2 linked regions of the Idiomarina loihiensis L2TR genome follow. The protein of the gene in region 1 interacts with the protein of each later gene in a pairwise test. Links are inferred from orthologs where the notes say so. Each region holds a gene or a part of one and is shown on either strand. Other genes may lie near its edges.

Region 1 (15,673 bases):
CTTTAGATATCCAGGATAAGACGTTGAGGATCTTCTAATAGCTCTTTCACGGTAACCAGGAAACCTACCGATTGTTTACCATCAATAATTCGATGGTCATAAGAAAGAGCCAGGTACATCATCGGTAAGATTTCGATCTTACCGTCTACCACCATCGCCCGCTCCTGGATTTTGTGCATACCCAGAATAGCGCTTTGTGGTGGGTTCAGAATTGGCGTTGAAAGCAGTGAACCAAATACACCACCGTTAGTAATGGTGAAATTACCACCCTGCATTTCATCCATAGTTAACTTACCGTCACGGCCTTTGATAGCCAGGTCACGAATACCATTTTCCATATCCGCAATGCTTAAACGGTCAGTGTCGCGCAGAACTGGAGTTACCAGACCACGAGGCGTTGATACCGCAATGCTGATATCGAAGAAATTGTGGTAAACAATATCGTCGCCATCAATGGATGCGTTGACGTCTGGGAAACGTTTCAGTGCTTCAGTTACAGCTTTGACGTAGAAGCCCATGAAACCAAGACGCGTGCCGTGAGTTTCTTCAAACACGTCTTTGTACTTCTTACGCAAGTCCATAATTGGCTTCATGTTGATTTCGTTAAACGTGGTCAACATCGCGGTGTCGTTCTTAGCTTGCAACAGACGCTCAGCGATACGTTTACGCAGACGTGTCATTGGTACACGTTTCTGGTCACGGTCACCTGAAACGGCTGGCTGTGAAGACTGCTGTTTGCTGCTATCCGAAGACTTAGAAGACTGAGCTTTCACGTGTTTTTCCACGTCTTCTTTAGTGACGCGACCGCCCTTACCAGTGCCTTTAACGTCACTTGGCTTAAGGCCGTGTTCACCAAGTAAACGACGAACCGCAGGACCCGCTACTTCGTTGTCACCGTCATCGTCTTTACTTTCTGAAGAAGATTCAGATTTGCTGTCATCGGACTTGCTTGAACTACCGCCAGCAGACCCACCAGCTTCGACAATACCGATAACGTCATCAGCACCGACTGTCGCGCCTTCTTCGTGCTTAATTTCAGCTAAAACGCCATCAGCCGGAGCAACCACTTCCAGAACCACTTTATCGGTTTCAATATCAACCAGGTTCTGGTCACGTTTTACTGCATCGCCAGCTTTAACGTGCCAGGTAGAAACAGTGGCATCAGAGACTGATTCTGGCAGTTGAGGAACTTTAACTTCCATTTTCTCGCCAGAACCTTTTTTGTCAGAGCCTTTGTCTTCTGAAGAATCAGATTCTTTTTTCTCTGACTTCTTGTCGTCGTCTGAGTCTTTATTGTCTGATTTATCGTCAGATGCCGACGCACCGTCACCTTCTTCAATTTTTCCGATAACTTCTTCAGCTGTTACGGTAGTGCCTTCTTCGGCAGTAATTTCGCCCAAAACACCGTCTGCTTCCGCAACCACTTCCAGCACTACCTTGTCGGTTTCGATGTCAACCAGATTCTGGTCGCGAGACACTTTATCGCCAGGTTTTACGTGCCATGTTGCAATTGTTGCATCTGCAACAGACTCGGGTAATTGAGGAACTTTAATATCAATCGCCATGGTTCATCTTCACCTATTTAATGGTTAGCGCTTCGTCAACAAGGTTTTGCTGCTGCTTGTTGTGCTCTGAAATGTATCCGACCGCCGGTGCGGCTGACGCACTACGACCACGATAAGACAACTGAGCTCCTTTCGGAATTGCGGCCCAGAAGTGATGCTGGCTGCTATACCATGCACCCTGGTTCTGAGGCTCTTCCTGACACCAGACAAAATCTTTAACGTGCTGATAATCTTTCATAATTTCTGCCACTTCTTCCGCAGGGAACGGATACAGCTGTTCGATACGAATAATGGCAACATCTTCTTGTTCACGCTCGCGGCGTTCTTTCAGTAAATCGTAGTAGACTTTACCTGAGCAAAATACCACGCGTTTTACTTTTTTCGGATTCAGATCATCGATTTCACCAATCGCGTTCTGGAATCCATGATCCGCTAAATCATCCATTTCTGAAACCGCTAACGGATGACGTAACAATGACTTAGGCGTCATAACAACTAACGGGCGGCGAACCGGACGTAAGTGCTGACGACGGATCATATGAAAAACCTGTGCAGGCGTTGTCGGTACACAGACTGACCAGTTGTGATCAGCTGATAATTGCAGGAAACGCTCAAGACGGGCTGAACTGTGCTCTGGACCCTGGCCTTCGTAACCGTGTGGCAATAACAATGTTAAACCACATAAACGTCCCCATTTCTGTTCACCAGAACTTAAGAACTGGTCAATAACCACCTGAGCGCCGTTAACGAAGTCACCAAATTGAGCTTCCCACATAACCAAAGACTGCGGTTCAGCCGTAGCGTAACCGTATTCGAAGGCCACAACCGCGGCTTCTGATAAAACCGAGTCGTAAATTTCAATTTGCCCCTGCTCTGAACCTAAGTTGTTCAGTGGCATATAGGTAGAACCATCTTTTTGGTTATGCAATACCGCGTGGCGGTGGAAGAAGGTACCACGGCCGCTGTCCTGACCGGTCAAACGAATATGAGTACCGTCGTTAACTAAGGTGGCATAAGCCAAAGTTTCAGCGAAACCCCAGTCCATTGGTTTATCGCCTTTCGCCATTTTCAGACGTTCTTGATAAACTTTTTCAACACGGGAATTCAGCTTGTCTTCTTCCGGATACTGAGTGATTTTTTCACCCAAGTCTTTCAGTTTGTCTGCTGAAACTTTGTAGTCGTACTCTACATCCCAGTCGTTTCCAATATAGGGAGACCAGTCAACAGAGTGCTGACGCATAGGACGGTGTTCATCAACCACCACTTCGCCTTTATCTAATGCATCACGATAGTCAGACATCCACTGCTTAGCTGTGTCTTCATCTACTATCGACTTCTCTATCAGACGCTTGCCATAAAGCTCGCGGGCAACGGGTTGTTTTTTAACTTTTGCATACATCAGCGGCTGTGTTGCACTTGGCTCATCGGCTTCGTTATGTCCATGACGACGATAACAAACCAAATCAATAACCACGTCGCGCTGAAATGCATTACGGTAATCAAGCGCTAACTGAGTGACAAAAACAACGGCTTCAGGGTCATCCGCATTAACGTGGAAAATTGGCGCCTGCACCATCTTGGCAATGTCAGTACAATACTGAGTAGAGCGCGCATCTTCCTGTTTAGATGTAGTGAAACCAACCTGGTTATTCACCACGATACGGATAGAGCCGCCTACACGGTAAGCACGTGTCTGCGACATATTAAAGGTTTCTTGTACCACACCCTGACCGGCAACAGCAGCGTCACCGTGAATGGTAATAGGCAGCACTTTTTTGCCTTCCGGGTCTTTCAGGCGGTCCATGCGCGCACGAACCGATCCCATAACAACCGGGTTTACAATTTCAAGGTGCGACGGGTTAAAGGCCAATGCAAGGTGGACGTCGCCGCCCGGGGTCGCATAATCAGAAGAAAAGCCCATATGATATTTAACATCACCTGAGCCCTTTGTGCTGTCATGCTTGCCGGCAAACTCGTCAAATAAGTCCTGTGGTTTTTTACCCAGAACGTTGACCAAAACGTTCAAACGACCTCGGTGAGCCATACCAATAACGACTTCCTTGGCACCTTGCTCACCAGAGCGTGAAATGAGTTCTTTCAACAACGGAACCAGACTGTCGCCACCTTCTAATGAAAAGCGCTTAGCTCCCGGGAATTTTGACCCAAGATACTTTTCCAGTCCGTCAGCGGCTATCAGCTCTTTTAAAATTTTAGTCTGCTGTTCTTTTTCAAACTTGGGCTTTCCAAGAACACCCTCCAACCGTTGCTGAATCCAGCGTTTTTCCTCGGTTGAAACAATGTGCATGTACTCGGCACCAATAGAGCCACAATAAATATTTTCCAACGCCTCGTGAATATCACTCAGCTTCATTGTGTCTTTGCCAACAGCTAAAGAGCCGACATTAAACTCGCGTTCTAAGTCGTCTTTGCTTAAATCGTGGAAGTTTAATGAAAGGTCTGGAACGGTTTCCTGTTTCCATAAACCAAGAGGATCAAGGTTGGCGTGCTGATGGCCGCGGAATCGGTAAGCATTAATGAGCTGTAAAACTTTAACTTGCTTCTGATCTGCGGCAGTCGTGCTGCCTGTTTGAGATTGCTTGAGCTTATTCTTAGCGGCCTGGCGAAACTGCTCCCGGACATCGCTGAGTTTAGTATCAACAATGTGATTATCCTTCGGCAACGCATCGAACATTTGACGCCATTCATCACTGACTGCCGTCGGATCATCCAGATACGCCTCAAACATTTGTTCAATGTAGGCAACGTTACCACCGGCTAGATGCGATGTTTCTAACCATTCACGCATTACACCATCTTGCATTGCGTTTCCTTCACCTGAATAGATAAACCGTTTTTATAAAAAAATAGCCATCCTTTGTGGGATGGCCATCCACAACATCAACCGTTCAAATTGGCGCGACAATTTAACGAGTTAAACAGCGCGACTCAAAAGCATCGATTTGATGTGTCCAATAGCCTTTGTTGGATTCAACCCTTTTGGACATACGTTAACGCAGTTCATGATTCCGTGACAACGGAATACACTAAAGGCATCATCAAGTTCGTCCAGACGCTCGTCCGTTGCTGTGTCACGACTATCAATTAAGAAACGATAAGCGTGCAGCAGACCAGCTGGCCCAACAAATTTATCTGGGTTCCACCAGAACGACGGGCACGAAGATGAACAACATGCACATAAAATACATTCGTAAAGACCATCAAGCTTAGCACGGTCTTCCGGCGACTGCAGTCGTTCACGCGCTGGTGGCGTTTTGTCATCGTTGATAAGGTACGGTTTGATTTTCTCGTACTGTTGATAGAACTGGCTCATATCAACAATCAAATCACGAATGACAGGCAAGCCTGGTAGCGGACGAATCACAATTTTGTCTGATTTCAAAGAAGACAAATGAGTGATACAAGCCAAACCATTTTTACCATTAATATTCATACCATCGGAGCCACAAACACCTTCACGGCACGAGCGGCGGAATGCCAGCGATGGATCTTGTTCTTTCAATTTGATCAGTGCTTCTAGCACCATCAAATCCTGATTATCTTCTACTTCCAACGTGTACTCTTTCATATGAGGCGCGTTGTCGACATCAGGATTATAACGATAAACTGAAAATGTGTATTTTTTCATATACCCTCCAACTTAGTAGGTACGAGCTTTCGGAGGGAAAGCTTCACGCAGTTTAGGCGCCATATTGACTTCCCGCGTCACCATATCTTCCTTTTCAGGACGATAAACAGTGTGTACTAACCACTTCTCATCATCACGATCCGGGTAGTCTGCACGGCTGTGAGCACCGCGGCTTTCTGTACGGAAGCTGGCAGCAACTGCAGTTGAGTAAGCCGTTTCCATCAAGTTATCTAGCTCAAGGCACTCGACGCGCTGAGTATTAAACTCTTTGGAGGTGTCATCAAGACGGGCGTTTTTCAGGCGTTCGCGAATTTCGCGCAGCTCAGCAAGCCCTTCTTTCATTGAATCGCCTTCGCGGAAAACCGAGAAATTAAGTTGCATGCACTGTTGCAGGTCTTTCTTAATTTGTGCCGGATCTTCGCCTTTCTGAGTATTTTCCCAACGATTATAACGCGCTAGTGCAGCGTCAATGTCGTCGCTGCTTGCTTCTCTGGCTTCTACGTTAGCCGCAAGCGTTTCACCCAGATGCATACCGGTTGAACGACCGAATACCACCAAATCAAGCAGTGAGTTACCACCTAAGCGGTTAGCACCGTGTACAGATACACAAGCAATTTCACCACAAGCAAACAGCCCTTTAACGTGAGATGTCTGACCATCGTCACCAACAGTCAGGACTTGTCCATTAACATCCGTTGGAATACCGCCCATCATGTAGTGACAGGTAGGAATAACCGGAATTGGTTCTTTTACCGGATCAACGTGTGCGAATGTACGTGATAAGTCACAAACACCCGGCAAACGACTTTCCAGGGTTTCTTTACCCAGGTGATCCAGTTTCAGTTTAAGGTGAGTACCCCATGGGCCTTCACAACCACGTCCTTCACGGATTTCAGTCATCATAGCGCGGGAGACAACGTCGCGTGACGCCAAATCTTTCGCGTTTGGCGCATAACGCTCCATAAAGCGTTCGCCGTCTTTGTTCAGCAGGTAACCGCCTTCTCCACGACAACCTTCTGTAACGAGTGAGCCCGCTCCGGCAATACCGGTTGGATGGAACTGCCACATTTCCATATCTTGTACAGGAACGCCAGCACGTAGAGCCATACCAATACCGTCGCCAGTGTTGATATGAGCATTGGTCGTTGAAGAATAAATACGACCAGCACCGCCGGTAGCAAGAACAACGGCTTTAGCTTTAACAAAGTAAACTTCGCCGCTTTCGATATCCATGGTGGTTACACCACAAACTTCGCCGTCTTGGTTCTTAACGATATCCAGCGCGTACCATTCTGAAAATACGGTGGTTTTTTTCTTCACGTTTTGCTGATAAAGCAAATGCAGCAAAGCGTGACCGGTACGGTCAGCTGCAGCGGCAGTACGAGCAGCCTGCTCGCCACCAAAGTTCTTCGACTGACCACCAAATGGACGTTGATAAACTTTGCCGTTTTCAAAACGCGAGAATGGTAAACCTAAGTTTTCCATTTCTAAAATAGCTTCAGGGCCAGCTTTACACATGTATTCGATAGCGTCCTGGTCACCAATATAGTCCGAACCTTTAACGGTATCGAACATGTGCCATTCCCAGTTATCTTCATGCGCATTACCTAATGCTACGGTAATACCACCCTGAGCAGAAACTGTGTGAGAGCGTGTTGGAAACACTTTGGACATCAACGCGCAGCTCAATCCCTCTTGGGAAATTTGCAGTGCTGCTCGCATGCCGGCACCGCCAGCACCAATCACCACTGCATCATATTCTAAAGTTTTAACAGTCACTTAAACACCCCACAGTACGAATAAGCCAGTGAGCCAAACAGCGATCAGACCAACGCTGAAAACCAGTTGGATAAAAGCTCTGAGACCGGACGCTTTCACGTAGTCTGTTGATACTTGCCAAATGCCAATCCAGCCGTGAATTAACACAGAAGATAAGGCCAGCATAGTGAACACTTTCATCCAAATGTTGGCAAACAACCCACTCCACACTTGATAAGTTACATCTGGCGTAGAAAGGAAGAACCCAGCCATGAACAGTGAATATAGAACCATTACAATCGCGCTGGCTCTCAATAAAATAAAGTCATGAGAACCGCTACGACCAAAAGTAGCTGCTGCTGTTACCATAGCCAAACTCCTACTAATACGGAAAAGATCACAGAAAGAGCAATTGAGACAATTGCGCTGATTCTTCCGGAATCGAGTTCTTCCCAGTAGCCCATGTCCATTACTAAGTGACGCAGACCAATGATTAAGTGAAATCCTAGCGCTGTCAAAATACCCCAGCCAATAAATTTAGCGATAAAGCTGGTCATGATACTCTCGATTTGAGCAAAGCCTTCAGGGCCACTAAGTGACACGGCAAAAGCCCAAATTAGAAAAGCCAGAGAGAACAGCATAGCAACACCGGAAATACGATGCAGTATGGATGCTTTGGCAGCGGCAGGAAGCTTGATAGTTGATAAGTCTAAATTAACAGGTCTTTCTTTTTTCACGATAGATTGCCTTTTAATAAAGCACAAAAGAAATGCAATTTTCGTTTGCGCGACACAGAAACATGCCACCAATACGGCGCAAAGTATATCTAGCCAAGCTATTAATTACAACGACAAACTCAGATTTGAACGCTGACTAAAATACGCTTTACTACTAAAGTCTAACCTAACAAGATAATTCTTCAATCTGAGTAATCTTTTCGTCATGTTTATTACGTATATTTCGCTATAATTGGTTCATGTTCCCCGATTAAAATTGACATTTACGGGCATGATCGAGTTAAATTAGCGCACTTTTTCAAAGTAGATAGCGAGGAGAATTCCTTATGGCTGATCGTAAAGCCACTTTACAGATTGACGGCCAATCCATTGAATTGCCGGTACTATCACCAACGGCAGGAAAGGATGTAGTTGACGTCCGAACTCTGGGAAAACATGGTTATTTTACTTTTGACCCAGGGTTTCTGGCTACAGGCTCTTGCGAGTCGGCTATCACCTATATAGATGGTGAAAACGGCGTTTTACTGCACCGCGGTTACCCTATTGGTGAGTTAGCAACTAAAGCAGATTACTTAGAAGTTTGCTACATGTTGTTGCACGGCGAAGCTCCTACCGAAAAGCAATACCATGAATTCAAAAACACCATTACTAAACACACTATGGTGCATCAGGGAATTCACAATTTCTTTAATGGTTTCCGTCGCGATGCTCACCCTATGGCAATGTTATGTGCCGTAACGGGAGCTTTATCATCGTTCTATCATGATGATCTGGAGATTCACGATGAAAACCAACGTTTACGTAGTGCTTACCGTCTGATTGCAAAAATTCCAACAATTGCAGCAATGGCTTATAAATTCAGCATTGGTCAACCTTTCGTTTACCCACGTAACGACTTAGGTTATGCAGAAAACTTCCTGAACATGATGTTCTCGGTTCCTGCGGAAGACTACAAAATAAGCCCTGCGGTAGCTCGCGCTATGGATCGCATCTTTACTTTGCATGCTGACCACGAGCAAAACGCATCAACGTCAACAGTACGCCTTGCCGGTTCTTCTGGTGCTAACCCTTACGCATGTATCGCTGCGGGTGTTGCGTCTTTATGGGGACCAGCCCATGGTGGTGCAAACGAAGCTTGCTTGCGTATGCTGGCTGAAATTGGCTCTGTTGAAAACATTCCAAAATATATTGAGAAAGCAAAAGACAAAGACGATCCTTTCCGTCTAATGGGCTTTGGTCACCGTGTATACAAAAACACCGACCCTCGTGCAACGGTAATGCGTGAATCTTGCCACGAAGTACTGAAAGAATTGGATCGTGATGATCCATTACTTGACGTCGCAATGGAACTGGAGCGTATCGCTCTGGAAGACGACTACTTCATTGAAAAGAAACTCTTCCCTAACGTTGACTTCTACTCAGGTATCGTACTGAAAGCTATTGGTATTCCTACCAATATGTTCACCGTTATCTTTGCGCTGTCACGTACTGTCGGCTGGGTTTCTCACTGGCACGAAATGATGGGCGAAGAAAACCAGAAAATTGGTCGTCCTCGTCAGTTATATACTGGTTATACAAAACGCGAGTTTTCACCAATTAAAAAATAAATTGGTTTGAGTTAAGAAGGCGCTCGGTTGAGCGCCTTTTTTTATGCCCGCTCTTAATTAGTTTGAGTACATTGCTTTTCACACCTTACAGAACGTGCAACGAAGCCTTAAATTCTTTATACTACGTCGCATTTCGTTGGTCGCCAAAGAGAGAGCTGACAGACAAATTCATTTTCAACGTGCTTTAGCAAGTTGCAGATAATTACAGAGAGGCTTATGCAGCAAGTAGTCAATGTACAACAACCCATCATTACACCACGTAAATTCAAGGTATATCAGCATCGCCAGTTAGATAAAATTGAGGCGTTAAAGAAAGTTCCTGATGACATGCGTTTTGAAATGAAAGTCGTCGCTAATGTACTGCCATTCAGAGTTAATGAATATGTATTTAACGAACTGATTGACTGGGAAAATGTACCCAATGACCCGCTGTTTCAGCTAACTTTCCCGCAAAAAGATATGCTGGAGCCTTCTGCGTACCAGCGCATGGCAGACCTAATGTCAGGCAAGCACACCACCAATGAAGTGTTTGATTTGGCGACTCAGCTACGCGATGAAATGAACCCTCACCCTGCCGGACAAATGCAAATGAATGTGCCGCATGTTGACGGTGAGCCTTTGCCGGGCATGCAGCATAAGTACCGCGAAACGGTGCTCTTTTTCCCGGCTCAGGGGCAGTACTGCCATTCTTACTGCACTTTCTGCTTCCGTTGGGCGCAATTTGTCGGTAAAGCTACCCGCTTTAATTCAAATGACGCGGATCAATTGCACCGCTATCTGGCTCAGCACAAAGAAGTTACTGACTTGCTGGTGACCGGCGGCGACCCTATGGTTATGCGCACGCGCAAGCTGGCCCATTACTTAGAGGGTTTACTGCAACCTGAGTTCGAGCACATTAAAACCATACGCATTGGCACTAAATCATTAACCTTCTGGCCATATCGCTTTATCACCGACCCCGACGCGGACGATTTACTGCGTTTATTAGAGCGCTTAGTTGATGGTGGCAAGCATGTGTCGATAATGGCGCATTTAAACCACCCGAATGAATTACGCACTGAAGTATGTCAGGAGGCCATTCGTCGCCTGCGCGCTACAGGTGTTCAAATCCGCTGTCAGGCTCCTTTACTCAAGCACATTAATGACGACCCGGATGTCTGGGCTTCTATGTGGGAGAAGCAGGTACAACTCGGATTAATCCCTTATTATATGTTTGTCGAGCGGGATACCGGAGCAAAACGTTACTTTGAAGTACCGCTGGAGCGTACCTGGGAAATTTTCCAGAAAGCGTACCAGCAGGTTTCAGGTATAGCTCGTACCGTGCGAGGCCCCTCGATGAGTGCCGGCCCGGGGAAAGTAGAAGTTCAGGGTGTTACTGAAATTGCTGGTGAGAAAGTCTTTGCCTTACGCTTTATCCAGGGGCGCAATCCGGACTGGGTACAACGTCCCTTCTTCGCTAAATATGATCCGGATGCCACCTGGCTGCATCACTTAAAACCAGCTTTTGGTGAGGAAAAATTCTTTTTCGAAGATGAGTATTCAAAAATGTCGGCGATGGATTAACCATCGCCTGCCAGTTTTCGTGCCCGCTGCAGGTCCTCTTCAGTATCAATGCCTGTAGCCGGTGCGAGAATGGCTTCAGCGACATGAATACGTTCTCCGTGCCAAAGCACCCGCAATTGTTCTAACGACTCAAGCTGTTCAATAGGGCTTGGCTCCCATTCAATATAACGTCTGACAAAACCCGCCCGATAAGCATAAATACCAATGTGACGATGATAATGCTCAGTAACGACATTTGTCGCCCGGTCGGCAGAAAAGTGCTCTCTGTCCCAGGGAATTGCGGCACGGCTAAAGTACAGCGCATAACCCGCAGCATCGGTAACCACTTTTACTGTATTCGGGTTAAAAATATCTTCAGCGTCAGTAATGGGCACGGCCAGCGTCGCCATAGGTGCCTGCCGTTGATTCGCTAAGTTATCGGCAACCTGTCGAATAATTTCAGGCGGAATAAAGGGCTCATCACCCTGAACATTAACCACCACCTCGTTTTCTGCCAGAGCTAATTGTTCGATAACTTCAGCCAAACGTTCCGTACCCGAGGAGTGCTCACTTGAGGTCATCATTACGCGACCACCAAACTTATCAACGCCCTCTTTAATCCGCATATCATCGGTAGCAACTATGACTTCGGCAGCGCCACTAGCCTCAGCTCGCTCAACCACATGCTGAATCATCGGCTTTCCGGCAATATCGGCTAAAGGTTTGCCCGGCAAGCGGCTGGAACCGTAGCGAGCTGGAATGACAACGGTAAAACTCATGAAGGAACCTTTTCTAACTCTTCTGATGATAACTCGCGAGCCTTATCCGCTATAAGCACGGGAATATTCTCGTCTATTGGATATGCGAGGCGTTCTCCGCGGCATACTAACTCGTCTTTATCGGCGTAATAGGTCAGTTTCCCTTTACACTTTGGACACGCCAATATTGCTAATGTCGTTTTATCGATGGCCATTTTTCTTCCTTTCCAGCTCTGCCAATAAGTTAGTTTTCATCACTTCGGGCAGCTTCGCTTCAATTGTTTGGTAATACCAGTCAGCTTGCGCAAAAGACTGGCATTTACCAGCATCTTTTTCTGTCATTAATATAGGGTTACTAGCCAGGTTAGAAAAGTCCTGTTGACTAAAAGCGTGATGATCCGCAAAGCTCTGACTGTTCTCCAGTTCAATACCCTGCTCAATTAGCGAGTTAAAAAATCGCTGCGGATAACCAATACCAGCCACGGCATTAAATTTGCTCTCGGTTTTTAACGCAACTTGCTCGTTATTATCAACCCGGTACCAGTTGCCAGGCTCGACATCCACAACATGTCGGGCGAATGCATGACGACCATAGTTAGAAATAACCCAGTCCGCACCTTTGAGACGCCATGGGCCTTCCCGTAATGGGCCCGCAGGCAAAAGCCATCCATTTCCGGTGCCTCGCTCAGCGTCTATCATAATTAATTCAATATCGCGTTTGAGTGCATAATGCTGTAACCCGTCATCACAGATAATAACGTCTACTTTGGGGTGTTGTTCCGCCATAAGCTTTGCAGCCTGAGCTCGTTTGGGCGCAATAACAACCGGGCAGCCAGTGCGACGACGCATGAGCAAAGGTTCATCACCGGCTTTTTCCGGAGAGTCGCTCTCTAAAACCTCGTAGGGAAAAGGCCCTTTTGCACCGTAACCACGACTGATAATGCCCGGATTCCAGCCCTCATCTTTGAGCCATTGACTTAAGGCCACAACCATAGGTGTTTTGCCAGTGCCGCCCACGCTAATGTTTCCCACTACTATGACCGGAACATCAGCTTTATAGCGTGGCATTAACCCCAAAGCATAAAAACTGCGACGCAAATTTGTTACCAGCCAAAACACCAGCGACAGTGGTGTCAGCAAAAACAGTAAAGGGTGCAGCCTGGCTTTATACCACTGCTTTTGAAGCCACATTAGGCGCTCCCGCTAAACTGCAAGTTATGCAGCTGAAAATATGCGCCTTCCTGATCAAGCAATTGCTGGTGTGTACCGCGCTCAATAATCTCACCGTTGTCCATAACTAAAATTTCATCAGCATTTTCAATGGTTGATAAACGGTGTGCAATGACAATAGCTGTACGGTTTTTACGTAAGGTTCCCAGGGCATCCTGAATATGACGCTCGGACTCAGTATCCAACGCCGATGTCGCTTCATCCAGTATCAGAATAGGCGCGTCTTGTAATAGCGCACGGGCTATGGCTATACGCTGACGCTGACCACCGGATAACATCACCCCATTCTCGCCCACCATAGTATCCAGGCCTTTCGGCATGCTGTCGGTGAATTCAGTAACGTATGCTTGTTCAGCGGCTTTAATAATATTTTCACGTGATACATCTTTTGAAGCGCCGTAAGCAATGTTGTTTGCTATGGTGTCGTTAAACAAGGTTACATGCTGAGACACCAGCGCAAACTGACGCCTTAGGCATTTCAGTTTATAATCGTTAATATTGTGGCCATCAAGCAAAATGCTGCCCTGCTCTACATCGTAGAACCGCGTAAGCAAGTTCGATATTGTCGACTTACCACTACCTGAACGGCCCACCAGCGCCACAGTTTTGCCCTGATCAACTTTAAAATTAATGTGCTCTAACGCAGGTTCATCATCTTTTTGATAAGAAAAGGTCACATCATCAAAAACAATATCACCTGCTGCACGATCAACCACTCGCGAACCTTTATCAACTTCAATCGGCTCGTCCAGAATTGCAAACACGCTGGTTGCCGCCGCAATACCGCGCTGGAAATCACTGTTTACGTTAGTCAGCTGCTTTAACGGGCGCAGCAACATGATCATAGCGGTAAGTAACGTAGTAAAAGCACCGGCCGAAAGCTCACCCAGCATTTCTGGAAAACTGGCAATAACCAGAACCATAGAAAGGCTTAACGAAGCTATAAACTGAATAACTGAAGTGCTAATAGCCCGGGTATTCACCAGCTTCATATTCTGGTTACGAGTAATATTATTTATTTCCGAAAAACGTGTCGACTCACCTTTTTGCCCCTGATGCATGATCACAACCTTATGGCCGTTGATCATCTGCTCTGCAGTTGTGGTTACATTACCCATAGCGGTCTGAATACGACTACTTACTTTGCGGAAACGACGTGAAACAACCCCGACAACTTTTGCAACCAAGGGGCCTATCACCAAAAATACCAATGATAATTGCCAGCTTTGATAAAACATCAAACCCAATAAACCGGCGACGAACGCGCCTTCTTTCACCAAGACCAAAACGGCCCGGCTACTCGCTTCCGCCACCTGCTGAGTGTCATAAGTTATTTTTGAAATCAAGTCACCGGTTGAATGCTGGTCATGGAAACCCACCGGCAGTTTCATCATATGGTCAAAAAGCTGCTGCCGCATTTTAGTAACGACTTTAAAACCCACCCAATGCAGGAAATAGCTGGAAGCAACATTCAAAGAACCACGAAGGATGAAAATAAAAGGAACAAAGAGGGCACCGTAAAGCAATATATTAGAGTCTTGCTCTGTTAACCCATCATCTATTAACGTTTCAATTTGGGATAAGAACAATGTATCAATGGCAGAGTAACCAATCATACACAGGATAGCAGCGATAAAAGCTGCCTTATAAGGTTTGATATAACCTAATAAGCGTTTAAAGGTCGTCTTCTTTTTAAGCTGAGAATCCATGTAGTCTCAAATAAGTCATTAACACTTTTGCTATTCTACCTGTTTTCAAAGGGTAACTCCAAACTCCATGTGTTGCCGTCACTAACAATAGTCAGTTGCCCGCTGTCCCTAGTTCCAAACCAAGGATTTTGAGTACGGGAGAGCCTTTCCAGTGTATAGCGGTGAGGAAAGTCATAGCCACTATGCTTACCGTAGCTGATAAGATAGACGTCAGCATTAACCGCCTGTAACAGAGGCCAGCTGGTCGATGTTTTGCTGCCATGGTGTGGAATTAACAGAACATTAGAGTTAGCTTCTGACTGTTTATGTAAAGACTTCAACAATAATTGCTCTGCCGTCATTTCAATGTCACCGGGCAAAAACATACTGAAGTTTTTATAACTGATGCGTAGTACACATGAACGATTATTTTTACTTAACCGATTTGTATTCTGATACGCAGGCGTTGGCCACAAAACCTTCCATTGCATGCTATTCCATTCACCTGTATCACCGGCGCGACAAGGTTTATCACTGGCATCCCCGCGCCACTCTAGCTGAGGATACCTTTGCTTAAGAAAATCTCTGCCGCCGTTATGATCTCTGTCGCCATGGCTGATAAAAACCAGCTCAGGGCGCAAACCATGGTAATTAAGAAAAGGTTCAATAACAGATTCTGCAACACTGAAACCGGAGTTAAACTCAATACCGGTATCAATTAGCATGGCTTTACCGTCTTTCTCTAGCACCACAGCCTGACTTTGGCCCACGTCCAGAACATGAAGACGCAGTTTCCCGTCCCGTTGATTAAAAAATAAAAAAGCAGCAACAGGCAAACACAGTAATAGACCTAACCGATGCCAGCCGCGGCTTACCGGCAACAACAAAGCCGCAGCAAGTGCGAACAAAGCAGCAAACCGCGCTGCACGGGTTATTGGCCATTGGTTCAGTTCCAGCCAATTAGCCGGGTGCCCCGCTACAGCTTCCAATAGTGGGTTCAAATAGCTAACGGGAAATTCAGCCAATTGCCAAAAAAGGACAGCGAAACCAGAATCAAACAACACCAAAACCGTTCCTATTAAAGCCAGCGGCAATAACCAAAAACTGATAACAGGTAACACCAACAAATTGACGACGGGAGC
Region 2 (15,591 bases), 1.5 Mb from region 1 along the record:
GAGCTTTTCGTTAAAAAATCGTCTGTTTGTTTTTATTACTTTTCTGCTGTTAATAGCGGCCGGTATCCAGTCGCTTCGCCAACTACCGGTGGATGCTTTCCCGGAGATTTCACCGACTCAGGTTAACGTCATCTTACGCGCCCCCGGTATGGCTGCCGAACGGGTAGAAAACCAGGTAACTCACCCGTTAGAAACCGAATTGTTGGGTATACCGAATCAAACCATTCTGCGCTCAACCACCAAGTACGGTATTACCTCGATAACCCTCGACTTTGACGAAGGCACCGATATTTATTGGGCGCGCCAACAAGTTGCGGAAAAACTCGCCGCCGTCAGTAAAGACCTGCCGGACGGTATTCAAGGCGGTATGGCACCGATGAGCACGCCATTAAGCGAAATGTTTATGTTTACGATAGAAAATCCCGGCATGAACCTGGAGCAAAAGCGTCACCTGCTAGATTGGGTGATTCGGCCGACACTACGCACGGTTGAAGGGGTAGCAGATGTCACTAATTTAGGCGGTAAAGTCAGAACCTTTCAGTTTACTCCGTCGGCGTCAAAATTAAGTGATGCTGGCATTTCGCTACAAACTATTAAGGATGCATTGGCTGATGCCAACCAAGTCGGTAATTTAGGTCGCATCACCCAAGGTACCGAAACTTTTAGCGCACGGGTTACCGGACGTATTGTCGCGCTTGACGACCTGGCGGCCATTAGCGTGACGAATCAATACCAGCAAGTGTATCGACTAGACCAACTGGGTGATGTTGCGCTCAGTTACCTGCCGCGCTTTGGCGCGATTACCAAGGATGGTGAAGAAGCCGTAGAAGGCCTGGTGGTTGGATTAAAAGGAGCTAATGCCGCTGCGGTGGTTGAAGCGGTAGAGCAAAAACTGGCACAAATAAAGCCTAGCCTGCCAAAAGACACTGACATTAACGTGTTCTATAATCGTAAAGGCCTTATTGACACGGCTATAGCTGGAATCTCTGATGCGCTGATGCAGTCCATCGTGTTAGTTATAGCGGTACTGGTTTTCTTTTTACGTAATGTTCGTGCGTCAATTTTGGTCTCGTTATCGATCCCCGTGGCGGCGCTGATCACCTTTATTTGCCTGCAATTACTCGGTTTATCGGCGAACTTGATGAGTTTAGGCGGGTTAGTTATTGCTATCGGTATGATTGTTGACTCGTCGGTAGTGATCACCGAAAAAATCGAGACCGAGTTAAACTCACAAAAACAGTTACCCTTGCTGCACAAAATTTACCGTGCCAGCCTGTCCGTGGCGCCCTCTGTAGTTAGCGGCACTGTGATCATTATTTTGGTGTTTTTACCTCTACTCACGCTGACTGGCCTGGAAGGTAAGTTATTTTCACCGGTCGCCTTGACCATTGTTATAGCAATCACCGCCGCTTTAGTGACTTCGCTGACGCTAATCCCTGCTTTAGGCTCTTTACTAATGCGACCCAAAGCTCGCCGCAATAAATCGCTTGAGCGTATGCAAGCGTGCTATCAGCGTATATTATCCGGCGCAATTAAACGTCGCAGTGCCACACTGATGGGCTTTGCGGGAGTGCTCGCCTTAAGCGTAGTCAGCTTTATCATGGTCGGTAAAATCTTTATGCCTACCATGGATGAAGGCGACATTATCGTGCAACTGGAAAAGTCACCGACCATTTCTTTACAAGAATCGATAGAACTGGATACACAGGTTGAGCGTGAACTACTCGCTAAGATCCCGGAGATCAAGCAAATCGTTGCCCGTACCGGCTCAGATGAACTCGGTTTAGACCCCATGGGTTTAAACGAAACCGATGTGTTCATGGAGCTTAACCCTAAAGACAGCTGGCGTTTTGATAGCAAACAAGAACTGATTGATGCCATTCGCGAAGTGGTTTCAGGCTATCCTGGCATGAACGTTAACGTTACCCAACCTATTCAAATGCGCATTTCTGAAATGCTAACCGGCAGTAGTGGCGACGTCTCGATTAAAGTGTTTGGTGATGACATGAATACCCTTGCCAATGTCACCGATAGGGTAGTTGAGCAAGCCAAACAAGTGCAAGGCGCGGTCGACGTTCAGGCAAGTGTTATTACTGGCGCACGCTTTTTAAGTATTGTCCCGAATATGCAGCAACTGCGCTTTTATGGCGTCACGAAACAAAACTTTAGTGAATTTATTCTTTCACAACTCAGCGGCTTTCCGGTCAGCGAAGCCGTGAATGGACGTATTCGCACACCGATTGTCATGGGTTCGCAAAAACCTGCGGGCAATTATCACTCTGTCAGCAACATCGAGTCCTTGCCAATTGTCACCGACAACGGCGAAACCGTCGCACTGCAGCAACTTGCCGAGATCACCTTCGAGCACGGTCCGGCGATTATCGAGCGTGAAAATTCTAACCGTTACGCGTTAATCACCAGCAATGTTGAAAACCGCGATGTCGTTGGTTTTGTTAATGAACTACAGCAACGTGTCAGCGCCAACGTAAACCTTGATCCGGGCTATTTTATTGAGTACGGAGGTGAGTTCGAAAACCAGGCGCGGGCCAGTGCTAATTTGTTAATGGTTATCCCTGTCGCTTTGCTGTTAATCGTTATCTTACTGTTTAGCTCGATGGGCTCGATTGGCCTGACAACGATTGTGCTGACGAATATTCCGTTTGCCCTGAGTGGCGGGGCAATTTCGCTCTGGCTAAGCGGTGAGTACATGTCTGTTCCGGCATCGGTCGGTTTTATTGCTTTGATGGGCGTTGCCATACTTAACGGTATCGTCATGGTAAGCCACTTCGAGCAGACTCGAGTTCATTTCTCCGACTTTAAAACCTTAGTAATTGAAGGAGCTAAAGACCGTCTGCGGCCGGTCTTAATTACAGCCATTACCGCTATTTTTGGCCTGATTCCGCTGTTAATGTCCAGTGGTCCCGGCTCAGAAGTGCAAAAGCCTCTGGCGGTTGTGGTTATAGGTGGGCTGATAACGGCAACGCTGGCCACCCTGCTGTTGCTGCCTATTTTATACTTACTCGTAAACAGGAAAGCTCGTGATGTCCAATAAGTTGTTAAAACTCTATTTTAGCCGCGAACAAAAAGCCGATTTGGTCGACTGCCTGATTCAACTCGACTATTTAAGCGGCTTTAGCCTTTATGACATTGACGGTTTTAGTCGCAATCACGAACGTTTTGATATCGGCGAGCAAATTCGTGGCGCACGCCGGATGATGATGGCTGAAGTAATTTGTGCTGCTGATGATGTAACCCGTATTCGTGAGGCTTTATCGCAGCTAAACTTCAAAGAGCCAGTCCGCTACGTGATGCAGTCAGTAGAGGATGTTGGACATAGTGATTATATCTAACCTATTTTGTTGGAACAGGGGGGGAGATCTCTCCCCTGATGTTTCTGCGATGCCTTTCAAATTAAGGGTAAGTTATCGCGCGATTTATGTTGGGCTTGTTAAGCCGCTACTAAAACTCATGAGTATCTTATTTACCCCAAATGTCCTGTCTTAACCCAAATTATGGTTTCTCTATCAACAAAGGGATGGTGCACGCTCGTGTGTGGACTGCGCATCCAGGTGCCTTCGGGATAGCGTCCGTGTTCATCACAGAACTCGCCGGATAACACCAGTATTTCTTCGCCGCCCAGGTGGCGGTGTGGTTTGAACACTTCATTTGCTGGCCACTTTACCAGTGCAACGTGCTCAGTGCCATGACTATGTAACGGCATAACTTCTAGCCCGCCTTGGCCGGGTAACCACTCAGCTTCATGGGTGTTAATGCGCACAACTTGAGTGTCGGTTGGTTGGAATTGATGCAGCTTAACCAGTAATTTGCAGCCATCTTTACTAAAGGGGGCATGTGAGCTTCCTGGTGGGTTACGAATATAAGTACCAGCTGGATAGTCACCGTTTTCATCAGAAAAAACACCTTCGAGAACTAATATTTCCTCACCCAGTGGATGCTCATGAGTGCTAAATGATGCACCTGGCTTATACTCAACGATGCTGGTCGCACGACCGCGCTCAGCCTCTTCACGCTCCAATAATTTACGACGCACACCAGAAGCCGGGCTGTCGACCCACTCCTGTTTCGCCGTTTCAATAATGACTCGTTTAGCAAAATCTAAATTTAACATTACCTAAGTCTTACATCCGTCAAAAACCGTATTACACTTACGTAAATTAACACCTTAATAGTTCACGCTGAGCGAAAGACAAAAGGAAAACAGCAGAATGGCTGAAAAAATGATTGTTGCATGTCCTTCATGCCACAAGAAAAACCGCATTGTGGTCGATAAGAGAAACGAGAACGCTGTTTGCGGTCATTGTCGGTCATTACTTTTTAGCGGGAAAATTATTGTCATAAATAGTGATGAATTTCGAGCTCATCAGAGTGCTGATATGCCTCTCATTGTAGACTTTTGGGCGAGTTGGTGTGGGCCTTGCCAGCAGTATGGTCCTCATTTCGAACAGGCGGCTACAAATATGCGATATGACGCTCAATTTTTAAAGATAAGTACGGAAAAAGAGCCCCATTTAGCGCAACAATATGCTGTGCGAAGTATTCCGACAACTCTGTTTGTTAAAAATGGTCAGGAAGTGGCTCGACAAGCTGGTGTCATGTCGGCGTCACAGATTCAGCAGTGGGTAGCTCGGTATTAATACGCTCAATTATCCTCTGGTACGGGGTTTGCTCACCTGAGCATCTGGCTTCTCCGGAAACTTATGTTTAAAACAACTGCGTAATACCCAGCAAAATAGCGTAGCGGCCAGCTTTACTAATGAAAACCAGAATCAAAAATTGCCAGAAGGTTAATCGCAGCATACCGGCTATAAACGTAAGAGGGTCACCAATGAAGGGAGCCCAGGCCATCAGCAGCGACCACTTACCAAAGCGTTCAAACCAGCGATGACCACGGGCAAGAGATTTAGGTTTGAACGGGAACCAGCGGCGATCCTGATACCGTACCAAAAAACGGCCCAGAACATAGTTGACTACTGACCCCAGCGTATTACCGATTGAGGCTAGCCACCAGATTATCCAGACATCGTAATCCATGCGCTGGGCTGCCACGACCACAAACTCAGACTGAGCAGGCAGTATTGTGGCGGCCAGAAAGGCTGTCAGAAATATACTTAAATACATAAAACCCTATTACGTGGCACAGCTTATAACGGATGTCATCAGTGTACTGGAAATGACAAACACAAAAGTTTTTGACTACACTCAACAATGAACACTCATCAATAAAGCAGAGAGGTACCTCAATGGCATTTGAAAAATGTCCAAAGTGTGAAGATCAGGTACTGGATAATAACTATAGCTGTCCTGCCTGTGGTTTTGTGAAGAGTGAAAAATCGGAACAAGAGAACCAACCGGGCGAAAACAGCGCTATTACGTCTGAGAACACATCGAAAAGTTTGCAGATACAAGGTGTGTTATCGCTCGTTATTCTTATCGTGGGTGTGCTTTGGTTCTTTTTAACCTCAGAAGAATCTCAACAAAGTAACGAAATCAATGTGATACCTCTGGTTATGTTTATCGGCGGTCTTATCTGGTACATAGTGACGCGCTTTCGAATCTGGCGTTCGCACTCTTCTTAAATGGACTTACGTAAAAGCACAAAAGCCCAACAACACCGTTGCTGGGCTTACGAGTCTTTTGTTCATCAGTCTTTTATACGCATCAACCGATGAATGGCTCTTTACGACGCACGCAATGCTTTAAAAATCATAGGTGGCAGAAAGGCGAATGTCACGACCGGCCTCATAAGGCCCCACCACGGTTGGGAACACTTCGCTGTAGTCACCGACACTTGAATGGTTTATGTATTGCTCGTCCAGCAGGTTAGTTACCGCTATGTTCACCGAAAAGTTGTTAGTAATATCCCACGCGCTATAGAGATCAACAACGGTATAACTTGGCTTGTTCAAAGTATACAGCGAGTCGGTCCAGCCATTCTCCAGCGCCTGATGCAGGGTTTTAATATGAATGTCATCTACTCGAGTCACATTAAAGCCAAAGCTCAGGTCGTTTGTAACAAAGTAGTCTGCACCCAAAACAATAGTGTTACCACGGCTGTTACCCAAACCATTAAACTCATAGGCGTTCAAATCGATTGAATCATAACTCTCAGTGTACAAGCCGTCGCGCGGAGAAAGCTCAGAGTCTGCGCTGGAAAAGCCGAAGTACATGTCCAGAGAGTTCCAACGATACGCAAGGTTAAATTCAACACCTGTCGACTCAACGTCACCAATGTTGTTGTAGACAGAGTTCCCTGCAAAACCACTGAAAATGACGTCATATATGGTTGACTGATAAACACTGAATTTTGCATTCAGATTATTAGCACTGTACTCAATCGAGGTTTCGATGTTCTCAACCGTTTCCGGTACGACATCACCGGCGACAACGGGAATATCGTTTCCGTCGTAAAGGTATTCGTCCAGAGTAAAGCCATCGCCAATTTCTTTACCTCTGGCGGCCTCGGCGTAACTTAATCCAAACTTCCATGCCTGCGACAACTGATACGACAAACCGGCGTTAAAGCTAAGCTCACTGTCATCGAGGCTCGCCGGCGTATCCGTTACAGGCTCGCCAGAATACTCATCAAGCAGAATTTGTTGCTGAAATTCATAGTCGTCATAGCGCACGCCGTAGCTAAACAAAAGATCGGCTGTAATATGACTATGCGCTTGCGCGTAAACGCCTAATACACTGCTTTCTTCTGAGTTTTCTTTCGGGCCGGCAGCAGGGCCACTTTCTACCTCATCACTGCGGTAATCGACGCCGTAAGTAAAGCTGTGGTTGAGAGTTTCGCTGGTATTGCGAATATCAAAACCCTGAGTGTCAATTTCAGCTAACCAATCAAAACGGCCACCGCGAAACGATGAGCTTGTCTGGTAAGCGGTTGCTTTAAGGTACACCGCGTCACTGTGGTCAAACCGGTAATTGGCGACATAGGTGTCACGTTTAGCCGCGCTTGGATAAAGCGGCGAACCTTCGGGTACAACCCAGTTCGGGCGAGCAGAGAATTCACCTTCTTCATCGCGCTGCTCAAAACTGAATGACACATAATGATTATTGGCAATGTCACCACTTGCTTTTAAAAAGGTGAGGTCCTGGTCTGCTGCTGTACCGTATATTTTATTATCGTCACCGTCTTCCATGGTGTTGCGGTCAACGGTACTGAAATAGCCTAAAAGACCAAATGAGTCATTAAGCTTCCCGTATAACGTGCCGCTGTAACGCGTGCCATCATTAGAGAAGTAGTTCGCTTTTAAACGACCGCCAAACTGCTCGTCATTGTGCAGTAAGTCCTGAGCATCTTTTGTCTTGAAGCGTATTGAGCCGCCAATAGCTCCAGGGCCACTGGTCGCCTCGCCAGCGCCGGCCTGTACGTCTATTTGTTTGAGTAAATCTGGGTCCAGGGTTACGCGACCAATATGGTGAAACAGGGTGGAAGTTTGCTGCGCACCATCTACCGTCACATTAAGGTATGCATCTTCAAGGCCGCGAATATAAATCTTTTGGGCTACACCAACAGAACCACCTACGCTTACCGAGGGAGATTCCCGGAAAATGTCAGCAAGGTCATTCGCCTGAAACTGCTCTATGTCGTCTGCAGTTACACTAAAGTTTGTGGCGGCGCCAACGACAGAAATTCGCTCTATTTGTTTCTCTTCTTTATCGCTATTTTCAACATCCGCTGTCTGCGCAAACAGGACTGGGCTAAATAGCGAAAACACCGCTCCAGTAAAGATAAACTTATTCAAAACAGTTCCCCCTTTAGATTTTATTAAATCTAAATGAGAATGATTATATTGTTCATTTGAAATAAAACAAGGCCTTCGGGATTGCCACAGAATAAGTTATTCAGAGGATTGCATGCGTGGGGCTGCTATCCGTCGAGATATCGTTAGATGCTTGCGAGGAAAAAGCAGAAATACGAAGTTATTTTCAGTAATGGACATACATATCTCTAAGAGCCGTCTATACTTTTAAATAGCGTCATAATTGAATGATGCTGACAAACTCTTTAAGGAGTTGACAATGGATACGCAAAAAAATAAAGGTTCACAAACGCCAAACAAACCAGGCGAACAGAAGCAGGCAGCACCCGGTCAGCAAAAAGACCAAAAGCAATCTGAGCATGCACCTGCTAAAAAAGCGTAATTAATTACGCAATCCCGAGCCCAGTGTAATTTGCTGGGCTTTTTTGTAGGGGCTAATAAAGTTTTTCAGCAACTATACTTCTATTGGCTTTTCGCACAGCAGCTCCCACGCCTGAAGCATCTCTTTCTTCGCAGAACCCCAGCGATACCGGCCTAAAGCGCCGCTTTTCTGAATAACACGGTGACACGGAATTAGCATTGCAACAGGATTAGCTCCAACAGCATTACCAACTGCACGAGATGCCCCTGGGCAATCGAGTACATTGGCAATTTGCGAATAGCTCGCCAGCTTTCCCGGTGGTATCCTCAATAACGCTCGCCATACGGCCACTTGGAAATTAGTACCCATAACGTGCAATGACAAGGGGTTAGACTGCCCGTCTTTTAACCGACTAAACAGTACGTTAGCCACATAGTTCGTCGCGTTTTCGTTGCTTACGAGCGCGGCTTTGGGCCAGTCTTTGCATAAATCAGTAAGTATCTCGTCAACAGCTCTGGAGCCCAAAAACTCAATGCGGCATACGCCCCGTGGAGTAATTGCGACAAATATCTTACCAAAAGGAGTTTCATTTACGCCGTATTGGATAGTAACTCCCTGGCCTTCGTTCTTGTATTCACCTGGCGTTACGGCTTCTAGCTTTACAAAGTGGTCATACAGTCGGGAGCCTCCGCTTAAACCCATGCTGAGGGAAACATCCATAAGAGAGCTTTCTCCCTTCAGCATTCGTTTGCTTCGCTCCAGCGTAAGGGCCTGCAGGAAGCGTTTCGGTGTGGTGCCTGCCCATTTACAAAACACCCGATGGAAGTGGAACGGACTGAGATGAACATGAGCAGCAACGTCTTCCAGGGTCGGCTGGCTCGATACATGCCCTGACATATAGGTCATGGCTTTTTCAATGCGAGTGTAGTCAGACATAATCAATACCTTTAAACGTAACGAATTGATACACCACCATCCACTAATAAGGTGGAACTGCAGGTAAGATTAGAAGTATCACACGCTTACTATAATGCCGACCCGAAGCTTGCTATCTGGAGACAAGTGACCTCGAATTCAGACTGAATCGATTTTTTCATAAACGGGTGTCACTTGTTACACCCTATTGCTAATAAGCACTTCTATTTTAAGTTATATTGTAGCGCTTAAAACCATTTAGAAAATTAGGAACGTTCAGGCGACGTAATTAGAGGTTCTATTAATGCAACGAACAAAAAAAGCGGCAACCAAACGCCAGCATATTCTTGAGACGGGGTACCGGTTGGTACTTAAAAAAGGCTTTGCTGCGGTGGGGTTGCAGGAAATTCTTAAGAGTTGTGGTATCCCAAAAGGTTCCTTCTATCATTATTTTCCATCGAAGGAAGCCTTTGGTTGCGAGTTGTTGAAAGAGTACACCAATGATTACGGATGTAAGTTTGAGCAGCTGCTTACGGCATCGGGTAGTGGCCGAGACAATTTAATGCGTTACTGGGATGCCTGGATAGCTGACCCTGATGACCCGACACGTGGTTGGGCGGAAGAGTGTCTGGTGGTGAAGCTTGCGGCTGAGGTTGCAGACATGTCTGAGACTATGCGGCAGATCCTGGATGATGGCGTGCAGCAGCTCATAGTAAAGATTGCGACTTTGATTGAGAATGGTCGTAGTGATGGCTCGCTAGCTGATGGAGCTCCTCCCCTTCAATTGGCTCGGATGCTTTACCAGATGTGGATGGGTGCGGCATTGCTCGCTAAATTAAGCCAGGACAAGGAACCTCTACATGAAGCGCGGAATTCAACTCTTCTAATGCTGGATTGCAGCGATACTAAGGCTTAAAAGGCCGTTATCCGCTATACCCGAGTTCACCGGCTCATCACTCTGAGTCGATTTGACAGAATTGCTCATTGTCCGCTACAGTTAAGAATAGACCGGTCGTCTATAGCGCAAGGCGTTAAAACACGTCGATCTAAAACCTGATTGGTTTAGAGAATTTACCAATGTTTACTTATAGACAATGAACGGGAGATAGAATGAGTAACCAAATTACTACGATCAATCCCTCTAACGGCGAACAGCTGAAAAGCTATACGAAAATGGATCTTGCCGAGGTCACTCAGATAATCGAGGAGAGCCACGCTGCATTTTTACAATGGCGTCTTGAGTCGCTGGAGCAGCGTGCTAAGAGCGTGAAAGCTATCGGTAAGGCGCTGCAAGAACACAAGGAAGAGTTTGCCGACCTCATGGTTAAAGAAATGGGGAAACTGCCCGAACAGGCTCGTCAGGAAATCGACTTATGCGTGGGTATATGCGACTACACCGCTGAGCATGGCCCGGAAGAGTTGGCTGATGAAGAACGCAAGCCAGGCAACGGTCAGCGAGGTATTGTCACTTACTCGCCAATTGGTATCGTCTACGGTATCCAGCCATGGAACTTTCCCGCTTATCAAGTCGTACGCTATTCGATAGCTAACATCATGGCCGGCAACACTGTGCTGCTGAAACATGCTGAGAACGTTACCGGTAGCGGCTTGTTGCTGGAAAAAATTTATCGCGAAGCAGGACTGCCTGAAAACGTGTTCCGCACCTTGGTTATTTCCCACGAGACTTCGGATGAAGTCATTGCTCACTCACTGGTACGTGGTGTGACTCTCACCGGGAGCGACGGCGCAGGACGTAAAGTGGCGACTCAGGCTGCTAAGCATCTCAAAAAGACGGTGCTGGAACTTGGCTCTAACGACGCGTACCTGGTGCTCGACGATGCCGACCTCGATGTTGCGGTGGATACCTGCGTTATGGGACGGGTATTCAACACCGGACAGACTTGTGTGGCTGCCAAGCGGTTCGTGGTGACCGAGGCTAACTACGAGGCATTCAAAGAGCGCTATGTTGAGAAGATGAAAGCTCTGAAAGTTGGTGACCCTACGCAAAGCGATACGGATGTAGGCCCTATGGCCCGTGTTGATCTGCGAGACCAATTGCATAAACAGGTTGAAGAAAGCGTGAGTAAAGGCGCCCGCATACTTTGTGGCGGGGAGAAACCTGAGGGCAAAGGTGCCTTTTATCCGGTAACCGTGCTGGAAAATGTCGAACCGGGTCAGCCGGCTTACGATGACGAGCTGTTCGGCCCAGTTGCCGCATTGATTCGTGCTAAGGATGACGAAGACGCTATGCGCATAGCTAACGACAGCCGCTACGGCCTTGGTGGTGGTATTATCTCAAAAGATGTGCAGCGTGCCACGGAGTTGGCGAGCAAATACTTCGATACCGGTATGGTTTTCATCAACGGCTTCGGCGTTGCAACACCAGAGATGCCCTTTGGTGGTGTTAAGGACTCAGGCTACGGCCGCGAACATGGCGGTTTTGGCATGCATGAGTTTGTTAATGTTAAGGCAATCAACGTGGTTAAGGAGTAATTCCTCGCAGGGTTAGCTTTTAACTTACCGGCCACTCCTCAATGAGTGGCCGTTTATAAACTCTTTTGTCCCCGTCTTTTCTGTCAGCAACTACTGCTGGGTCTGATTTAACGCCTGAATAGCAAAGCTGCCAAGCCAGTGACCACCTTCGTAGCTATCGCCGATTAGATTAGGGTATGAGTGCGCCATATGCTTATCGGCTATTTTGCGTAAATGCCTGTACTGCGGGTATTGGTTAGCCAGCGCATAGAGGTTCCAGGCGCGGCTGAAATTTAAACCGTCCAGATGAACCAGTTTGCCATCGGTTCTGTCGCCAACTTCACCTACCGCCAGACTGAATTCTGGGTCAGCGAGTTGTGGCATAAAATCATCCAGCCAGGTTAAAAACTGCTGCTTCGGTAGAACGCGCTGCATTAAGCCAATTTCTTCCAGGCAGGGCGAAAGAAAGTCGTAGCCGCTGGGCTCCCAGCCTATGGGGCAGTTTTTATCTTCCAGAAAATAGTCTTTCGCGCGTTTGGCAATTAACTGCTGTAGTCCGGTGTGCTGCTGGTTAACGGCATAGTCGTAGGCGAAACTTAAGCCAAAGGCTGTGTTGGTATGCTCGCCCACACGCACTGGGTAAACTAATCGAGGTAAGAAGTTGATATAGCGCTCAACAATTAAATCGGCTAATGGTTGTAAGTTAGCGGCTAGGTCTTTGGCCATAGGGTCTTCCCATGAATGGAGCTCGTCAGACAGCTTTAACAGCCAGGCCCAGCCGTAAGTGCGCTCAAACGAGTCATTAATATCTTTACTGAAAAAGTCGACTTCGCGCGCCACTTTCTCGGCGGTTAAATTACGTTTAAGTATGGCTTTGACTTCGTCGGCCTGTTCTAAGTCCGGAAACTGACGCAGCAACGTCACCATTGACCAATAACCATGAGCGGCGCTGTGCCAGTCAAAACAGCCGTAAAAAACCGGGTGCAGAACCGACGGTTCCTTTAAATCATCGGCACTGCCTAATATTATTCCTGTTTTGTATGGATAAGGTGTCTCGACACAATGCAGTGGTAGCTCCACCAGCTTATTGGCTTCCGAGAGGCTGAGCTCGTGTGACGATGCGTTATTATCGGCCGCCTGAGTGAACAGGCTAACCGACATGAGTAGGGCACTGCTTATAATGCCGCGAATATTCATAATGTTGCCTTATATGCTGGAGACTGTGTTAACTGGCTCATTGGTTTTTCAGTAAATCGAGAAAGAAAGCGTATTCCAGCGCCGTGTTTTGCAAGCGCTTAAAGCGCCCGGAAACACCACCGTGACCCGCTTCCATTTCGGTTTTAAACAGCAGCAGATTATCATCGGTTTTATAATCCCTGAGCTTAGCGACCCACTTGGCTGGTTCGAAATACTGCACTTGTGAGTCAAAGAGTCCGGTGGTTACCAGCAGGTTAGGGTAGTCCTGTGCGCTGATTTGATCATAAGGTGAATACGACAACATATAGTCGTAATAGACTTTCTCTTTCGGGTTACCCCACTCGTCAAACTCGTTGGTAGTGAGAGGAATACTCTCATCCAGCATGGTCGTCACAACATCGACAAAAGGTACATGTGCCGCTACGCCAAGGTAAAGCTCCGGTGCCTGATTGATCACTGCGCCCATTAACAGGCCACCAGCACTACCACCCATGGCAAAGACTTTATCCTCTGCGCCATAGCCTTGCTCAACCAATGACTTAGTCACATCAACAAAGTCATTAAAGGTATTTTTCTTGCTCAGTTTTTTGCCGTCTTCGTACCAGGTGCGACCGAGCATTTGTGAGCCGCGAATATGGGCGATAGCAAAAACAAAGCCGCGATCCAGTAAGCTTAGACGGTTGCTGCTAAAGCTGGGTTCTGAAGTAGAACCGTAAGAGCCATAACCGTATTGATAAAGTGGGTTGGCGCCATCTTTTTTAAATTTGTCCTTACGGTAAACCAGTGTTACCGGTACCTCAGCACCGTCCCGGGCGGTGACAAATAACCGTTCGGAAGCGTAGTTTTCAGGTTTAAAATCGCCAAGTACAGGCTGTTGCTTTAACAGCGTTTTATCCAGACTGTTCAGGTCTACATTATAATGGCTACCCGGAGTGGTCATACTGGTGTAGTAAAGGCGCAGCTCAGGGTTATCGGCTTCTTTGTTACCGTAAAAATACAGCGTGTAAGCTTTGTCGCGGAATGAAAGCTCTTGTTCATCACCGGTATTTAGGTTTCGTACGAACACCTCTGTTAGTCCGCGCTGGCGCTGTTTATAAACCAAATGCTGGTCAAACAGCTCAATGTCTTCCAGTCGAGTGTCTTCTTTATGTGGAATAACTTCCTGCCAGTGCTGCTTGTCGCCAAGCTTATCTGCGCTTACCCGCATCAGGCGAAAGTTCACGGCATCCAGATTGGTCAACACATAATAATCATCACCGTGTTTAGCTATGCTGTATTCCAGGCCGTCTTCCCGTGGCACAAACTCAACCGGCTTGGCGTTGGGGTCATTGGCATCAATTAGCGAGACGCCTTTAGATTCGGTCGCATCATGGATAATATAAATTTTTGAGTCGTCTTTGCTTTTGCGAATGCCGGTGTAAAAGGTTGTGTCCTGCTCTTCATAGACCAGTTCATCTTGTTGCTGTTCGGTACCCACTTTATGACGATATACTTGATAACCCAGCAGGGTTTCCGGGTCTTTCTTTATGTAGTAAAAATGCTGTCCGTCGTTACCCCAGACAATATCGCCAGACGTATTTTTGATTTGATCCGGGAGTAACTCACCGGTTTTCATATTCTTAAGTTTAATTTCATACATACGGCGGCTAACGGTATCTTCACTATAGGCAAGAATCGCATCGTCCGGGCTAACTTCAAGACTGCCTACGGAGTAATAATCTTTACCTTCAGCAAGCTCATTAACATTTAACAAAATTTGCTTGTTGGTACCGGAAAAATCTGTACTGCGAACGTAAATCGGGTATTCGTTATCGCCGCGCATTTCTGTTGAGTAATAGTAGTCGCCGTCACGTACTGGTACGGAGTTATCATCTTTGGCAATGCGGCTTTTCATTTCTTCAAACAGCTTTTGCTGCAAATCTTCCGTGTGAGCCAGCATCTCATCCGTATAAGCGTTCTCTGCCTCAAGATAAGCCAGTACTTTAGGGTCTTTACGTTCATCGTCCCGCATCCAGTAATAATTATCGATGCGGGTATCACCATGAATGGTCATTTCATGAGGGACTTTTTCTGCTACCGGAGCTTCAACGCCTTGTTTAGAGGTCGATGAGCTGGTATCGGTGTTTTGATTCGCGGGAGAGCAGGCCTGCAATAATGCAGCACTTAATAGAGCAATATAAAGGGGGCGAAGTTTTTGCATGTGGAGATCTCGTTATGATTATTATTTTAATTCAAATGATATTAACAAAGTTATAATTTGTTAGCTATATCGGGGGAAGCCAGGTATTTATAGGCTTTTCTTAATTTCAGTAGTCTGGTCTTAAAAGCAAAAAGCCCAGCAACATCCTTGCTGGGCTTCCGGATTGGTTTACTAATTGTACAAATTAATTAGCTTTTGAGTTCACCCGATGCTGACTCGATATGAGCACGGACAAACCACTGGAATTGCTCAAGCTCAGCGAGTTGGCCAGTGAGCATGTCTTCCGAAACAGGGTCTAGTTCAGCGAGTTTATTGAGCGCGTCTCTGTGGTCTTTATTAACACCGTTGTACACTTTATCAAGCGCAACCAGATGTTCAGTGACCAGACCCCTGCCTATCGAATAGTCTTTCCATGAACGGCGGTCCACAATTGACTGCGGGGTACCGGCGGGAACGCCGCCCATAGTGGCGATGCGCTCTGCGATGGTATCGGTCATTTCACGAATGCTATCAACCTGCGGGTCCAGCATTTCGTGTACGCCAATAAAGTTTGGACCAACCACGTTCCAGTGAACATGTTTAAGCGTCAGTTGAAGGTCAAGCAGTGCAACCAGACGGTCGTCGAGCAGCGCTATAGCGTCTTGGGCAGATTCGTTTTT

What was found.
Region 2: the proteins of kdsB (region 1) and IL_RS00365 interact in binary tests that used the Escherichia coli proteins (3 or more experiments, as listed by UniProt). The link is inferred for Idiomarina loihiensis L2TR from one-to-one orthologs.

Annotation. Positions count from the first base shown.
Region 1 is NC_006512.1:1,609,356-1,625,028, forward strand. Bases 9,754-12,753 are described here. They hold kdsB (3-deoxy-manno-octulosonate cytidylyltransferase), read right to left. Parts: upstream 11,635-12,753; coding sequence 10,873-11,634; downstream 9,754-10,872. Other genes in these bases: IL_RS07735 (KamA family radical SAM protein), read left to right, coding at 9,754-10,876; IL_RS07745 (Trm112 family protein), read right to left, coding at 11,631-11,828; lpxK (tetraacyldisaccharide 4'-kinase), read right to left, coding at 11,815-12,753. Also shown: odhB (2-oxoglutarate dehydrogenase complex dihydrolipoyllysine-residue succinyltransferase), read right to left, coding at 3-1,565; IL_RS07705 (2-oxoglutarate dehydrogenase E1 component), read right to left, coding at 1,579-4,386; IL_RS07710 (succinate dehydrogenase iron-sulfur subunit), read right to left, coding at 4,498-5,211; sdhA (succinate dehydrogenase flavoprotein subunit), read right to left, coding at 5,224-6,990; sdhD (succinate dehydrogenase, hydrophobic membrane anchor protein), read right to left, coding at 6,991-7,338; sdhC (succinate dehydrogenase, cytochrome b556 subunit), read right to left, coding at 7,332-7,706; gltA (citrate synthase), read left to right, coding at 8,033-9,313; more of IL_RS07735, read left to right, coding at 9,530-9,753; more of lpxK, read right to left, coding at 12,754-12,804; lipid A export permease/ATP-binding protein MsbA, read right to left, coding at 12,804-14,552; IL_RS07760 (DNA internalization-related competence protein ComEC/Rec2), read right to left, coding at 14,588-15,673. UniProt on the Escherichia coli protein: Activates KDO (a required 8-carbon sugar) for incorporation into bacterial lipopolysaccharide in Gram-negative bacteria.
Region 2 is NC_006512.1:64,654-80,244, forward strand. The notes cover bases 8,189-11,173. They hold IL_RS00365 (TetR/AcrR family transcriptional regulator), read left to right. Parts: upstream 8,189-9,367; coding sequence 9,368-9,979; downstream 9,980-11,173. Other genes in these bases: IL_RS00360 (bifunctional transcriptional activator/DNA repair enzyme AdaA), read right to left, coding at 8,242-9,084; IL_RS00370 (NAD-dependent succinate-semialdehyde dehydrogenase), read left to right, coding at 10,174-11,173. Outside these bases: IL_RS00325 (efflux RND transporter permease subunit), read left to right, coding at 1-3,052; IL_RS00330 (DUF3240 family protein), read left to right, coding at 3,042-3,350; IL_RS00335 (cupin domain-containing protein), read right to left, coding at 3,482-4,129; thioredoxin TrxC, read left to right, coding at 4,227-4,655; IL_RS00345 (YqaA family protein), read right to left, coding at 4,723-5,139; IL_RS00350 (zinc ribbon domain-containing protein), read left to right, coding at 5,262-5,597; IL_RS00355 (TonB-dependent receptor), read right to left, coding at 5,718-7,769; IL_RS13810 (hypothetical protein), read left to right, coding at 8,047-8,169; more of IL_RS00370, read left to right, coding at 11,174-11,556; IL_RS00375 (DUF2891 domain-containing protein), read right to left, coding at 11,647-12,732; IL_RS00380 (S9 family peptidase), read right to left, coding at 12,770-14,932; DNA starvation/stationary phase protection protein Dps, read right to left, coding at 15,121-15,591. UniProt on the Escherichia coli protein: Involved in response to both electrophiles and reactive chlorine species (RCS). Represses the transcription of the nemRA-gloA operon by binding to the NemR box.